Regions from separate parts of the Bacillus sp. AC266 genome, predicted to be linked through region 2. Evidence: riboswitches for the same ligand, from Rfam matches in the RefSeq annotation. Region 2 holds a riboswitch; each other region holds the start of a gene.
What was found. A riboswitch is a leader RNA that binds a small molecule or an ion and turns the genes downstream of it on or off. The one in region 2 is predicted to bind S-adenosylmethionine.

Region 1 (3,168 bases), on a different contig from region 2:
ATGATGCACCGTGATACAATATAAGTATATACGACCACAAAAAGGAAAATATATTTTCTTATACGCCTGGACTACACACCATTAGCTACTCTTTAAATCCCCTTATATTTTCTACATAGTAGATTTCATTTTAAATTACAAAATAATTTGGAGGTTCACTCACTATGGAACTATACAAAAAATTAACAACAACATTCATCCTCTTATTTGTTGCTTCCATCACTGTCGGCTTTTCCTTAAAAGGCGCGATTCCATACGCTACATTAGTGAGTATTATATTCGCAACGCTATTTTTACTGAGCAGTGCTTTTTGCGCAGGAAAAGCGCGTCAACTGAAAGGCTGACCGTCTATGTTCCGTAAGAAACCAATCCTTTGTAAATCATGTGAAAAGGAAATACAAACGTATGAAAAAGCTTGGATTCATATGCCATTTCCGGCAAGTGGTATGACAAATATGAAGAAGTATATTGAGCTAGACGGGGAAGTTTATTGTAGTTCTTGCATTCAAGTAGTAAATAAAGTGAAACTTTAATCAGTGGGGATTTTGTTCTTCCCCACTGATTATTAGTTAAACCAATCGGGCTTTTACGGGATAAAACCAAATAAAAAAAGCTTTGCGCACACAGCGCAAAGCTTTTTTTCATATATTATAGACCAGCTTGCTCTTTTAAAGTAGCTGCTTTGTCTGTACGTTCCCATGTAAGATCTACATCAGTACGTCCGAAGTGGCCGTAAGCTGCTGTTTGTTTGTAAATTGGGCGACGTAAGTCTAGCATTTTAATAATACCAGCTGGGCGAAGATCGAAGTTGTTACGAACTAGTTCTACTAATACGTCTTCAGATACTTTACCAGTGCCTAATGTATCAACTGAAATTGATACTGGTTGTGCTACGCCAATTGCGTATGCAAGTTGTACTTCTGCTTTGTCAGCAAGACCAGCTGCTACGATGTTTTTCGCAACATAACGAGCTGCATATGCTGCAGAACGGTCAACTTTCGTTGCATCTTTACCAGAGAATGCACCACCGCCATGGCGAGCGTATCCACCGTAAGTATCAACGATGATTTTACGTCCTGTTAAACCAGCATCACCTTGTGGTCCACCAATTACGAAGCGGCCAGTTGGGTTAATGAAGAATTTCGTTTCTCCATCCATTAATTCTGCTGGAACTACAGCTTTAATTACGTGCTCTTTTAAATCGCGATCGATTTCTTCCCACGTAACATCTGGATGATGTTGTGTAGAAATTACAATTGTATCCACACGTACAGGTTTACCATTTTCATCATACTCAACTGTAACTTGCGTTTTTCCATCCGGACGTAAGTATGATAATGTGTCATCTTTACGTACTTCAGTTAAACGACGAGCTAATTTGTGAGCAAGCGAGATTGGAAGTGGCATTAATTCTTGTGTTTCATTACATGCGAAGCCAAACATTAAACCTTGGTCTCCCGCACCAATTGCCTCAATCTCAGCGTCAGTCATTTGACCTTCGCGTGCTTCTAGTGCTTGGTCAACACCCATAGCGATGTCAGCAGATTGCTCATCGATAGATGTTAAAACTGCACAAGTTTCTGCATCGAATCCGTATTTTGCGCGTGTGTAACCAATGCCTTGAATTGTTTCACGAACGATTTTTGGAATATCTACGTAAGTAGAAGTCGTAATTTCCCCCGCTACCAATACTAAACCAGTTGTTACAGTTGTTTCACAAGCTACACGTGCATTTGCGTCCTTTGCTAAGATCGCATCTAAAATTGAATCAGAAATTTGGTCACAAATTTTATCTGGATGTCCTTCAGTTACAGACTCAGATGTGAACAGATGACGTTTTTTTGTCATGTGGTAAACCTCCCTACAGTAATTGTATATATTGTACGGAACTCATCCTTAATTTGCCACAAACTGCGACATACATTTATTCTCCCACACAAGCATACAGAAAAACCTTTCCTACTTAACATAGAGGAAAGGTTTAATTTGCTACTTGCATACTGCTTTTTGCCCTTTGCTCTTATCGTTCGAGACCGTTAGCCTCGCACAGGTTTTAGCACCTATTCACCTGTATTTACCACTACAAATGAGGTTGCTGGGCTTCATCGGGCCTGTCCCTCCGCCAGCTCGGGATAAGAGAGTATCCGTCCCAACCTATACTAAAGAAATGATATTCATTTGTCAATTAATATTCACATTTTCCTGAAAGTTTTTCTCAATACCCATAGAATGAAATATTAATAGGGAAATGATACATTCACACAAACAAAAATAAATAAATAGTATACATTATTTATATAATTGTGTTATACTATTGATGGGGATTACGAGAAATATTTCATTAAATGAAAAGGATGGTATATAAATATGAGTACTGTGAATGTCCAAATTGGTTTACATGAATTATTGAACGGAAGCAATGCACAGATTCAATTAAGTGTTCCGCAATTAGTGGAAAAAGTATTAATGCGAAACGAAGGGAAATTAACTTCTACTGGTGCCGTTTCTGCTTCAACAGGAAAATACACAGGACGTTCTCCTAAGGATAAATTTATTGTGAAGGAAGCATCGGTTGCTGACAAAATTGCTTGGGGAGCCGTGAACCAACCGATCTCTGAAGAACATTTTAATAAATTATATATAAAAGTTTTAGAATACTTAAAAGAAAAAGAAGAGTTATTCATCTTCAAAGGATTTGCTGGCGCTGATCGCAACTATCGCCTACCAATTCAAGTTGTTAACGAATATGCATGGCATAATTTGTTCGTACATCAATTATTTATTCGTCCAAATGAAGAAGAATTAGCAACTCACGAATCAGAGTTCACAATTGTTTCTGCACCAAACTTCAAAGCAGATCCAGCAATTGACGGTACAAATTCTGAAGCATTCATTATGGTTTCATTCGAAAAACGTATCGTACTAATCGGTGGTACAGAATACGCTGGAGAGATGAAAAAATCAATCTTCTCTATTATGAACTTCTTACTACCTGAACAAGACATTCTTTCTATGCACTGCTCTTCAAACGTAGGCGAAGAAGGCGACGTAGCACTATTCTTCGGTTTATCTGGAACAGGCAAAACAACATTATCTGCTGATCCAAACCGTAAATTAATCGGTGACGATGAGCACGGTTGGTCTGATAACGGCGTATTCAATATTGAA
Region 2 (3,168 bases):
GCTTACTATGTCGCAAGTTTTTACTTTGATCTGAGTCACGCGATATCGAATGTTATTTTCCTTCTGCTATTTAGTACGTCATGGATTACGATCCTCACAAGATTTAAAAAGAAATACGGTATATTAGATGAGCATAACGTGACATAGAAAAGCATACTCATATAAGGTAGGGTCGCGACTTACATATTCGTTTGCCTCTTTCATGCTTCTTACATATTGTAAGGAGCATTTTTTATTGTCAAAAAATAGATTCAATATATGTCCGTTATTATATGAATTTATTTGTATAATAGTAGGTGAGAACTATTTTCAAGAGGGAGGTGTATAGTTAATGAAGTTAGTTATTCCGAAGCAACATGGAGCATGGGCGATGCTTGTCATACCATTTCTATTAAGTGTATTACTTGGTAAACCTACTTTTTATCATATCCCATTGTTTTTAGCCTGGTTCTTTATCTATCTAGCTACGTATCCATTTCTCATGTACATAAGGCAAAGACGAAAAAAAGAATTTCTACACGCTGCAATTGTTTATTTTATCATTGCATTTGTATTTGGGATGATTTCTTTATTATATGAATGGCGAATTCTTTTATTCGCAGTATTAATGATTCCATTGTTTATTGTAAATATGTATTACGCTCGTCAAAAAAATGAACGAGCATTACTAAATGATGTTTGTGCGATTATAGTGTTTTGTATAGGTGGTTTAATCAGTTATTATTTCTCCATGAAATTAATAGATAAAACAGCATTATTCATTACGCTTATTTCATTTCTATATTTTTTAGGAAGTACGTTTTATGTGAAAACGATGATTCGTGAAAAAAATAATCCGAAGTATCGTTTTATATCTTGGGGATACCATATTGTATTAACGGTAATTGTATTTGCTATAAATCCATGGTGTTCACTCATATTTGTACCAAGTGTAATTCGGGCCATTATGTTGTATGGCAAAAAGATTTCTATATTAAAAGTAGGGATTTTAGAAATTGTTAATTCTGTATATTTTTTAATAATAACGGTAATAATGATGAAGTATGCCATTTGAAACAAACTTCCCATCTTTTGATGGGAAGTTTTCATTCTTGTTCTAAAATGTGAACGGTGTAATCGCAACGTTGAAGAGCTTGCTCTACAGCGTAAAGGGATTGTTCAATACGTGCGCGATTAAAATCTTCTTCAACAGTCTGTAATGCATCTTCTAAACAATGTTTCGCTTCTTGTAAGGAATGAAAAGAATCTTGTACGTATCCACGAGCATTCTTTTTCAAAGTAGTAGCCTCCTTTTGTACATCTTTTTGTAGTATGAACAATAAAGAAGAAAATATAATTTTTTTATATTTATTTGACAATTATAATAAAATTACGTATAGTTAAATTTAAAGTGAATATTTTCTTATCCAGAGAGGTGGAGGGACTGGCCCGATGAAACCCAGCAACCGCGATGCAGGTGCTAATTCCAGCAGAACATATTTGTTCTGGGAGATAAGACGAAGATATACGTAACTTCTTCTTATCGGAGAGGTTTTTTTGTTGCAAAAAAACCGATTACGAAAACATATAATAAGAAGAAAGGGGTTGCGAAGTACTGTGACACTCGAAAAATACGTAAAACTGCGTAGTACAGTTTATGAATATATGATAGAGCAAGATAAGCCAATATCATTGTTAGATATTCAAGAACATATCGTTTCGCATCATGAAGGAAAATTCACTAAAAAAATGTTACATCAATTTTATTTATCAAGACTATTAGATGAACTCAAACTGGATGGGAAAATTACTTTAGCTGATGATGAATATCGCTATGCTGAAAAAGGGGTATTTTATAAGGCGGGAAAAGGGAGCTGAGCTCTCTTTTTTTTGAAGTATGTAGAGTAAAAGACTGCTAAAGCAGCCTGATACAAGGGAATGGTGTTGAGTGTGTAGTGTCAAAGATTGAATGTGCCTGAAAGAGGCACTTCATATCGGCTGCAAATGAAAAGAGACACCTCCGCCGAATAGGTGTCAGTCGTTTTGTCACGTAGACTCGCTACTTGACAGTTATTAGAATAACATGCAGGATTTTGGAAGTCAAAAGGGAATTAGAGGAAGAGGTGTTGTGATGTATGCATACTTATTAAAAGATATAATGAAATGGATTCCAAAGTACATTATAGATAGAGGATATGAATATTATGAAGAGGGACATGTAGAAGATGTTGAAATACACGACAAGAAAGTATTTGCTTTCGTTACTGGAAATGCAGGGAATTATGAAGTGATTATTGATCTTGAAGATTTTGCAGAAAGTAGCTGCGAGTGTCCTTATGAAAATTATTGTAAACATATGGCGGCAGTTGTGTATGAAATTCAAGGTACTGGTGAGAGTACAGTTAAAGAGCAATTGAAAGGTTTAGAAAAAGAAGAGTTACTAACAGTATTAAATCGTTTGTTACAAAGTTCGAAAAATGTGCAAATTGTAGAGAAGATGTTAAAGAAGGGGAAACTTTAACTAAAGAGGGAGTTGTTTTGTAGTGAACGTACTAATTATATATGCTCACCCTAATCCTTCAAGCTTTAATGGGGCAATTTTAGAGCATGTGCAAAAAGGACTTGAGGAAACAAATCATTCTGTTACGCTACTTGATTTATATAAAGAACAATTTGATCCAGTGCTTGTATTTAATGAAGAGAAGAAAAGACGTGATTTACTAAATGAAGAAGAGACGAAGCGATATAGAGAATTAGTGCAGAAAGCGGATATTCTTCTTTTCATATATCCGATATGGTGGTGGGGCATGCCTGCTATTTTAAAAGGATTTATCGATCGTATTTTTGTAGCTGGATTTGCTTATAAATATGAGGGGTCCTTACCGAAAGGCTTATTTAAAGGAAAGAAAGCATGGGTTATTAATACGTTAGACTCACCGTTATGGTACGTGTCCCTATTATATCGATCAGCGGATTGGATTATGATGAAAAGAGGGGTTTTACGTTTTTGTGGTATTCGCGATATAAAACGTTCTGCTTTTCAATCTGTGAAAACGAGTAAAGTAACGAAGCGTGAAAAATGGCTGTTACAAATAGAAGAAGCGGCTCGTACATTATGAATGAAATCGATCGTATTATAAAGTGTTGCAATTGTGATGACGAACTTTTGCGTACGTATATTAATTGTTT
Region 3 (3,168 bases), 540 kb from region 2:
CAACTTTATTATAACCCCTTACGTACCTCAATCAGAAATATTAAGTGAAGCAGATGTTTTTATTACACATGGTGGAATGAATAGTGTGCACGATGCAATCCATTATAATGTCCCATTTGTGATAATACCGCATGATAAAGATCAACCTATGATAGCGCAAAGATTAACTGAGCTTGAGGCAGCACATAGATTATTGAAAGAGCATGTTAATGTGCAAACTTTAAAAAAGGCGGTAACAGACGTTCTTTCAAATAAAAAGTATAAACATGGCATTCAAAAACTGAATGAAAGTTTTTTAGAGTGTGGTGGTTCCAAAAGAGCCATTGCAGTTATTGATGCTCTTTTAAATAAATAGTTCGGATAATATAAAAGCATAGAGGCTCTACCTGTATGCTTTTATATTATTATCCAGCAAATTGTACAGCAGTATTCGCATGTAAATAAGCAGTATCAAAAACAGGAACAGATAGATCATTTTGGGAAATGAGCAAAGGAATTTCCGTACAGCCAAGTAGAATTCCTTCAGCCCCATTATTAATTAATGAATTGGTAATTTGTATTAGTTTTTCTTTTGATGTTTCTGAAATAACTCCTCTACTTAATTCATTTAATATGACGTGATGGATAAAAGTTCTTTCTTCGTCATTTGGGATGATTGTCTCAATGTTATATTTTGCTAGTCGTGATGTATAAAAATCTTCTTCCATTGTTTGTTTCGTTCCTAATAATCCGATCCGTTTTATATTCTGTTCTACCATTTCTTTAGCACTTACATCACCGATATGAAGAAGTGGGATTGATATTGCTTGTTCTACTTCCTCAGCAAATAGATGTACGGTATTAGAACACATTAGTAAACATTCAGCTCCTGAGTTTTCTACCTTTTTTGCTACCGTGACTAATTCATTTTTCACTTCTTCATATTGATGGTTTTGCAATAATGTAGTTACCTCCCCAAAGTCCATGCTATATAAAACAAGCTTCGCATTTTGATCATATTTAGAGAGAGTCAGTGTATTAATGTGTTTATAGTACAACGATGTTGATTCCCAACTTAGTCCGCCAATTAAGCCAATTACTTTCATCATGCATTCCTCCCGTAACAATTTTGAATTTATTATTTCATAATTCCGATAAGAATACAATGATTTAAGTGAACTATTTATCGAAAAATAAAAATAGTAAGAAAAGTATTGAAATTATTTATTGTTAGTGCCATAATACAGATTACAAATACATACTTATCCAGAGAGGTAGAGGGAACGGCCCTTTGAAGCCTCAGCAACCCCTATGTAATTACATAGGAAGGTGCTAATTCCGCAGAGGACACTATGTGTCTTTTGAAAGATAAGGGGATTCTTGTACGTGAAAGAAAATGACCTCTTATTTAAGAGGTCATTTTTTGTTGTATAGAAAGGAAGTGTCGATGCATAATTCATTTTCAAAATAAATATAGAGTATTAAAAGTTGAATAATACGAGAGGGGAATTGTAATGAACAAATTAACGACAAAGCTAGTAGTAGCTATTGGAATTGGAGCAGCTTTATACGGGGTATTAGGGCTTTGGGGATTTTCTATCGCGCCGAATACATTTATTAAACCCGCATTGGCTATTTTAACAGTTTTTGGAGCGTTATTTGGCCCGGTAGCAGGGCTTTTAATAGGACTCATCGGTCATACTGTTACAGATACGATCGCTGGTTGGGGTATTTGGTGGGGATGGGTTATTAGTTCAGGTATTATTGGTTTTGCAATGGGACTCATACAAAAAAGAGTTGGTTTTAGTGTAAAACATGGAACGTATAATAACCGTGATATTTCTTATTTTGCAATTGCAGGGTTAATTGGTATTGTCATAGCAATTATATTTGCTGGAGCATTCGATATTATTGTGATGGGAGAACCGTTTGACAAAATAGTTATACAAGTACTAGGCGCAACAATTGCAGACGTTATCGTATTTTTAGTTCTTGGCTTACCAATCACGATCGGTCTAGCGAAATCAAATAAGAAACATACACATTTAAAAATTGAAAAGTAGGGATGTATACATGCAACCAATTATTTCTTTTGAACAATTTACCTTTCAATATAGGCATACCACGCAGCCTACTTTAAAAGATATTACATTTCAAATATATCCTGGGGAAAAGGTACTTATCGCTGGACGAAGTGGTTCAGGTAAGTCAACATTAGCTCATTGTATAAATGGGCTAATCCCATTTTCTTACGAAGGGATAAGTACCGGTAACATTTTAATAGCTGGAAAGGATCCGAGAAAAGGTAGTGTTTTTGAACAGAGTAAACACGTAGGGACAATATTACAAGATCAAGATTCACAATTTATAGGCCTTACTGTCGAAGAGGATGTAGCATTTGCATTAGAAAACGATTGTGTAAATCAAATAGAAATGAAAAAGATTGTTACGGATTCTTTAAAAAAGGTAAGCATGCAGGACTTTCATACACAAAGTCCGCATGAATTATCAGGAGGTCAAAAACAGACAGTCTCTCTTGCAGGTCTGCTAACGACAAATGCCGATATATTATTATTTGATGAACCGTTAGCTAATTTGGATCCTGCATGTAGTTTGAATACAATAGAACTCATTAAAAATATACATGAGAAATATAATAAAACAATTGTAATTATTGAACATCGAATAGAAGAAATTTTAAACCTTGATTTAGATAAAATTATTTTAATAGATGAGGGAGAAGTTATTGCCGTTGGTTCACCGGATAGTATTTTAAATTCTAATATATTACCAAATATCGGACTAAGAGAACCTATTTATATAGAGGCGCTAAAGAAATTAAATTTTGATAGTAATAATGTTAGGGTATTTCCAATTGAAAATCTTCGTAATGCAGGCGTTCATAGCCTATTAAAGAACTGGATGCATAAGCAAGTTTCATCAAAAAACAAATATATTAAAAAAGCTTTATGCAAGATAGAAAATTTATCATTTACGTACAATAACAAACATACAGCCTTAGAAGATATCAACCTTTCAATAGGAGAGGGAGAAATAGTAGCGTTATTGGGTCATAATGGAGCAGGGAAATCGACATTAGCTCATACTCTTATAGGAATAAATAAAACGAAGAATGGGAGAATAACATTCGATGGAGAAAATATAAATTGTTGGTCTATTCGTAAACGC
Region 4 (3,168 bases), on a different contig from region 2:
GACTTTATGAATATTTAAAATAACATCCGGTCTTGTTTTTACTAAATATTCATTACAACCTTCGTATTCTTCTCCTCCAAAATCTTCCGCTGTTAAGTCTTCTTGCTGGATCATCGTTCCCATTGCACCATCTAATATTAAAATTTCATGTTGTAATCTCTTTTCTATTCGTTTCATCAATTAATACCTTCTTTCACTTCTTGCTTTTCTCTCACATATTTCACGAGATGTTCTGTAATTTCATATTTTAAAAACGGTGTAATAAGATAAATACCGTTAAAGTATTTCATCGCCGCATCGATCAACTCTTGTGAAATACGAATCCCTTCCTCTATGGCTGCATCTTTCGTTTCATGTCCATCCATTCTTTGTCTTATCTCTTCAGGGAGAGTAATACCCGGCACTTCAAAATGAAGAAAATCTGCGTTCCGCTTACTTACTAACGGCATAATTCCAATAAAGATAGGTTGTTCCAAATGCTTTGTCGCTTCATATACTTCTTCTATTAAGGCAACATCATATATCGGCTGCGTTAAGAAATATTCAGCACCAGCATCAATTTTTCGTTCCATTCGCTTGACCGCTGCTTTTAAATGCCTTACATGAGGATTGAATGCACCTCCAACAGAAAATCTTGTTGCCGGACCAATTGATTTCCCTAAAATAGAGCGTCCGTCGTTCATCTCTTTAATCATTTTAATGAGCTCTATCGATGACAAATCATATACAGAAGTTGCACCTGGGAAATCACCAACGCGCGCTGGATCACCAGTTAAAGCTAGCACTTCCTCCATACCTAATGCTGATAATCCAAGTAAGTGAGACTGTAGTCCAATGACGTTATGGTCTCTACACGTTAAATGCGTCAATACTGGAATATCATGCTTCGTTAATAATGCACCCATAGCCATATTCGAAACACGAGGAGATGCTAATGAATTATCTGCTAGAGTAATAGCATCCGCTCCAGCCCTTTTCAGTGCTCTTGCCCCTTCAAAAAAACGCTGCGTGTCTAACGTTTTCGGTGGATCTAATTCCACTACAACTGTCGTTTGTTTCTTTGCCTTTTCTGCTAGAGTAACATGAGCTCTCGAACGCTTCTCATGTGTATGGACCACTTTAGGCCTTTGAATCGTCTCCTTTGCTATTACAGGTGCAACATTTGCAATAGCACGTTTCATTCCTTCAATATGTTCCGGGGTAGTACCACAACAACCACCTAATAAACGAATACCTTGTTCAATAAATTTCGGTGTCATTTCTTCAAAATACGCTGGACTTCCCTCATATACGTAACGCCCTTCCACATAATTCGGGAGACCTGCATTCGGATATGCTGATAAATAGCCATTTTGAGGAATCGATATCATTTTGAAAGCTTCCGTCATGTGAAGCGGGCCTAGTTGACAGTTCAATCCAACAACATTGGCACCGTAATCTAAAAGCTGTTTTAATATTTCATTGACATCATTCCCATTTTGAGTCGTACCTGCCTCATGTAACGCTAACTGAGCAACAATCGGAATATTCGTTTGTTTACGCAATACTTTAACCGCATGCAATAATTCAAATTCATCATAAAAAGTTTCTAATAGTAATCCATCAACCTGTTCTTCTAGTAAAGCACCTGCCTGCTCAAGTAACATAAATTCTCGCTCTATATCAGTCGTTGTAACAGCACCAATATGTTTCATACCTCCAATTGTCCCTAAAATTGCATTCCGATCTGTTACTGATGCTTTCGCAATATTCACTGCCGCTTTATTAATTTGGACAACTTGATTTTCTAGACCATACATGCGGAGTTTCGCTTCATTCGCACCATACGTATTCGTTTGAATAACATCCGCTCCAGCAGCTACATATTGTTTATGGATCGATATAATTAAGTCCGGGTCAGACAAATTCAATTCTTCAAAACTACTTTGTAAACCATGCGAATGTAATAACGTTCCAACCGCACCATCACCTATTACAATTCCTTTTGATAATAAATCTAGTAATTTCACGAATCTCCCTCATTTCTATCAATATAAAAACCCCCTCTTCACTTTGAAGAGGGGGACATAATTGTTCCTCCTCTTATTATGCAAAACACACGTTTTGCAGGTTTTAGCACCGTTTCAAACATTTAGTTTGAAGGTTGCCGGGTTTCACAGGGCCTTTCCCTCCACCGCTCTCAATAAGAGTTTGTCTTTATTATTTTATTTATGTAGCTAAAAGGAAATACGTTCCCATTTTAACAATGTTTGTTAATTTTTTATAAATTTAGCACGCACTAAAATAAAAGTCAATGACACTTGCGGAAAAATAAAAATTATTTAAAATAAAGTTGCAATTCAATTATCTTTTGTTGTAAAGTTAAAACCATAATAAAATTTCATACGAACATTCTTATCTAGAGAGGTAGAGGGACTGGCCCTTTGACGCCTCAGCAACCATTAACATTCATTCGTTAATAAGGTGCTAATTCCAGCAAATTGTGAAAGATTTGACAGATGAGAAGAAGACTCTATTCAATCCGAAAGCCTTCTTCTTAGAAGGCTTTTTTTATTTTCACTTAGTCGTTCACTTTAAAAAGGGGGAATTTTCACATGTCAACAATCGAAACAAAACTAGCACAAATCGGGAACCGTAGCGAAGCTACAACAGGAACGGTTAATCCACCTGTTTATTTCTCAACTGCTTATCGTCACGAAGGAATTGGTAAATCTACTGGATTTGACTATTCAAGAACTGGAAATCCAACTCGCGGCCTTTTAGAACAGGCAATTGCAGACTTAGAAAGCGGTGAGCAAGGGTATGCCTGTAGTTCAGGAATGGCGGCTGTTCTCCTTGTCCTTTCACTATTCCGTTCCGGAGATGAGCTTATCGTATCTGAAGACTTATACGGGGGAACATATCGTCTATTTTCCGAACATGAAGACAAGTGGAATATTCGATGTAGATACGTAGATACACAATCTATTAAACAAATTGAGCAAGCAATCACATCTCAAACGAAGGCTATTTTCATAGAAACACCGACTAATCCATTAATGCAAGTAACTGATATCGTAAGTGTAGCAAGTGTAGCGAAAAGGCACGGACTACTTCTTATTGTAGATAACACGTTCTATACGCCTTATATACAGCAACCATTAACAGAAGGTGCAAACATCGTCCTTC

Region 1: it holds a riboswitch for S-adenosylmethionine, as region 2 does, so the genes downstream of both, metK (methionine adenosyltransferase) here and AC0IXC_RS00990 (hypothetical protein) in region 2, are expected to answer to the same signal.
Region 3: it holds a riboswitch for S-adenosylmethionine, as region 2 does, so the genes downstream of both, AC0IXC_RS03800 (ECF-type riboflavin transporter substrate-binding protein) here and AC0IXC_RS00990 (hypothetical protein) in region 2, are expected to answer to the same signal.
Region 4: it holds a riboswitch for S-adenosylmethionine, as region 2 does, so the genes downstream of both, AC0IXC_RS10400 (bifunctional homocysteine S-methyltransferase/methylenetetrahydrofolate reductase) here and AC0IXC_RS00990 (hypothetical protein) in region 2, are expected to answer to the same signal.

The regions. Positions count from the first base shown of each region.
Region 1 covers NZ_CEEDEC010000002.1:100,872-104,039, reverse strand. The annotation lists gene AC0IXC_RS07995 (hypothetical protein) at 165-344, shown strand; gene AC0IXC_RS07990 (hypothetical protein) at 351-533, shown strand; gene metK (methionine adenosyltransferase) at 649-1,848, opposite strand; SAM riboswitch class I at 2,018-2,139, opposite strand; gene pckA (phosphoenolpyruvate carboxykinase (ATP)) at 2,368-3,168, shown strand, end outside.
Region 2 covers NZ_CEEDEC010000001.1:188,051-191,218, forward strand. The annotation lists gene AC0IXC_RS00975 (ECF transporter S component) at 1-147, shown strand, start outside; gene AC0IXC_RS00980 (YwiC-like family protein) at 332-1,054, shown strand; gene AC0IXC_RS00985 (hypothetical protein) at 1,086-1,277, opposite strand; SAM riboswitch class I at 1,400-1,498, shown strand; gene AC0IXC_RS00990 (hypothetical protein) at 1,537-1,857, shown strand; gene AC0IXC_RS00995 (SWIM zinc finger family protein) at 2,063-2,500, shown strand; gene AC0IXC_RS01000 (NAD(P)H-dependent oxidoreductase) at 2,523-3,098, shown strand; gene AC0IXC_RS01005 (hypothetical protein) at 3,095-3,168, shown strand, end outside.
Region 3 covers NZ_CEEDEC010000001.1:726,092-729,259, forward strand. The annotation lists gene AC0IXC_RS03790 (macrolide family glycosyltransferase) at 1-355, shown strand, start outside; gene AC0IXC_RS03795 (aspartate/glutamate racemase family protein) at 405-1,088, opposite strand; SAM riboswitch class I at 1,239-1,354, shown strand; gene AC0IXC_RS03800 (ECF-type riboflavin transporter substrate-binding protein) at 1,494-2,042, shown strand; gene AC0IXC_RS03805 (ABC transporter ATP-binding protein) at 2,053-3,168, shown strand, end outside.
Region 4 covers NZ_CEEDEC010000002.1:560,430-563,597, reverse strand. The annotation lists gene metH (methionine synthase) at 1-177, opposite strand, end outside; gene AC0IXC_RS10400 (bifunctional homocysteine S-methyltransferase/methylenetetrahydrofolate reductase) at 177-2,009, opposite strand; SAM riboswitch class I at 2,080-2,189, opposite strand; SAM riboswitch class I at 2,392-2,505, shown strand; gene AC0IXC_RS10395 (methionine biosynthesis PLP-dependent protein) at 2,595-3,168, shown strand, end outside.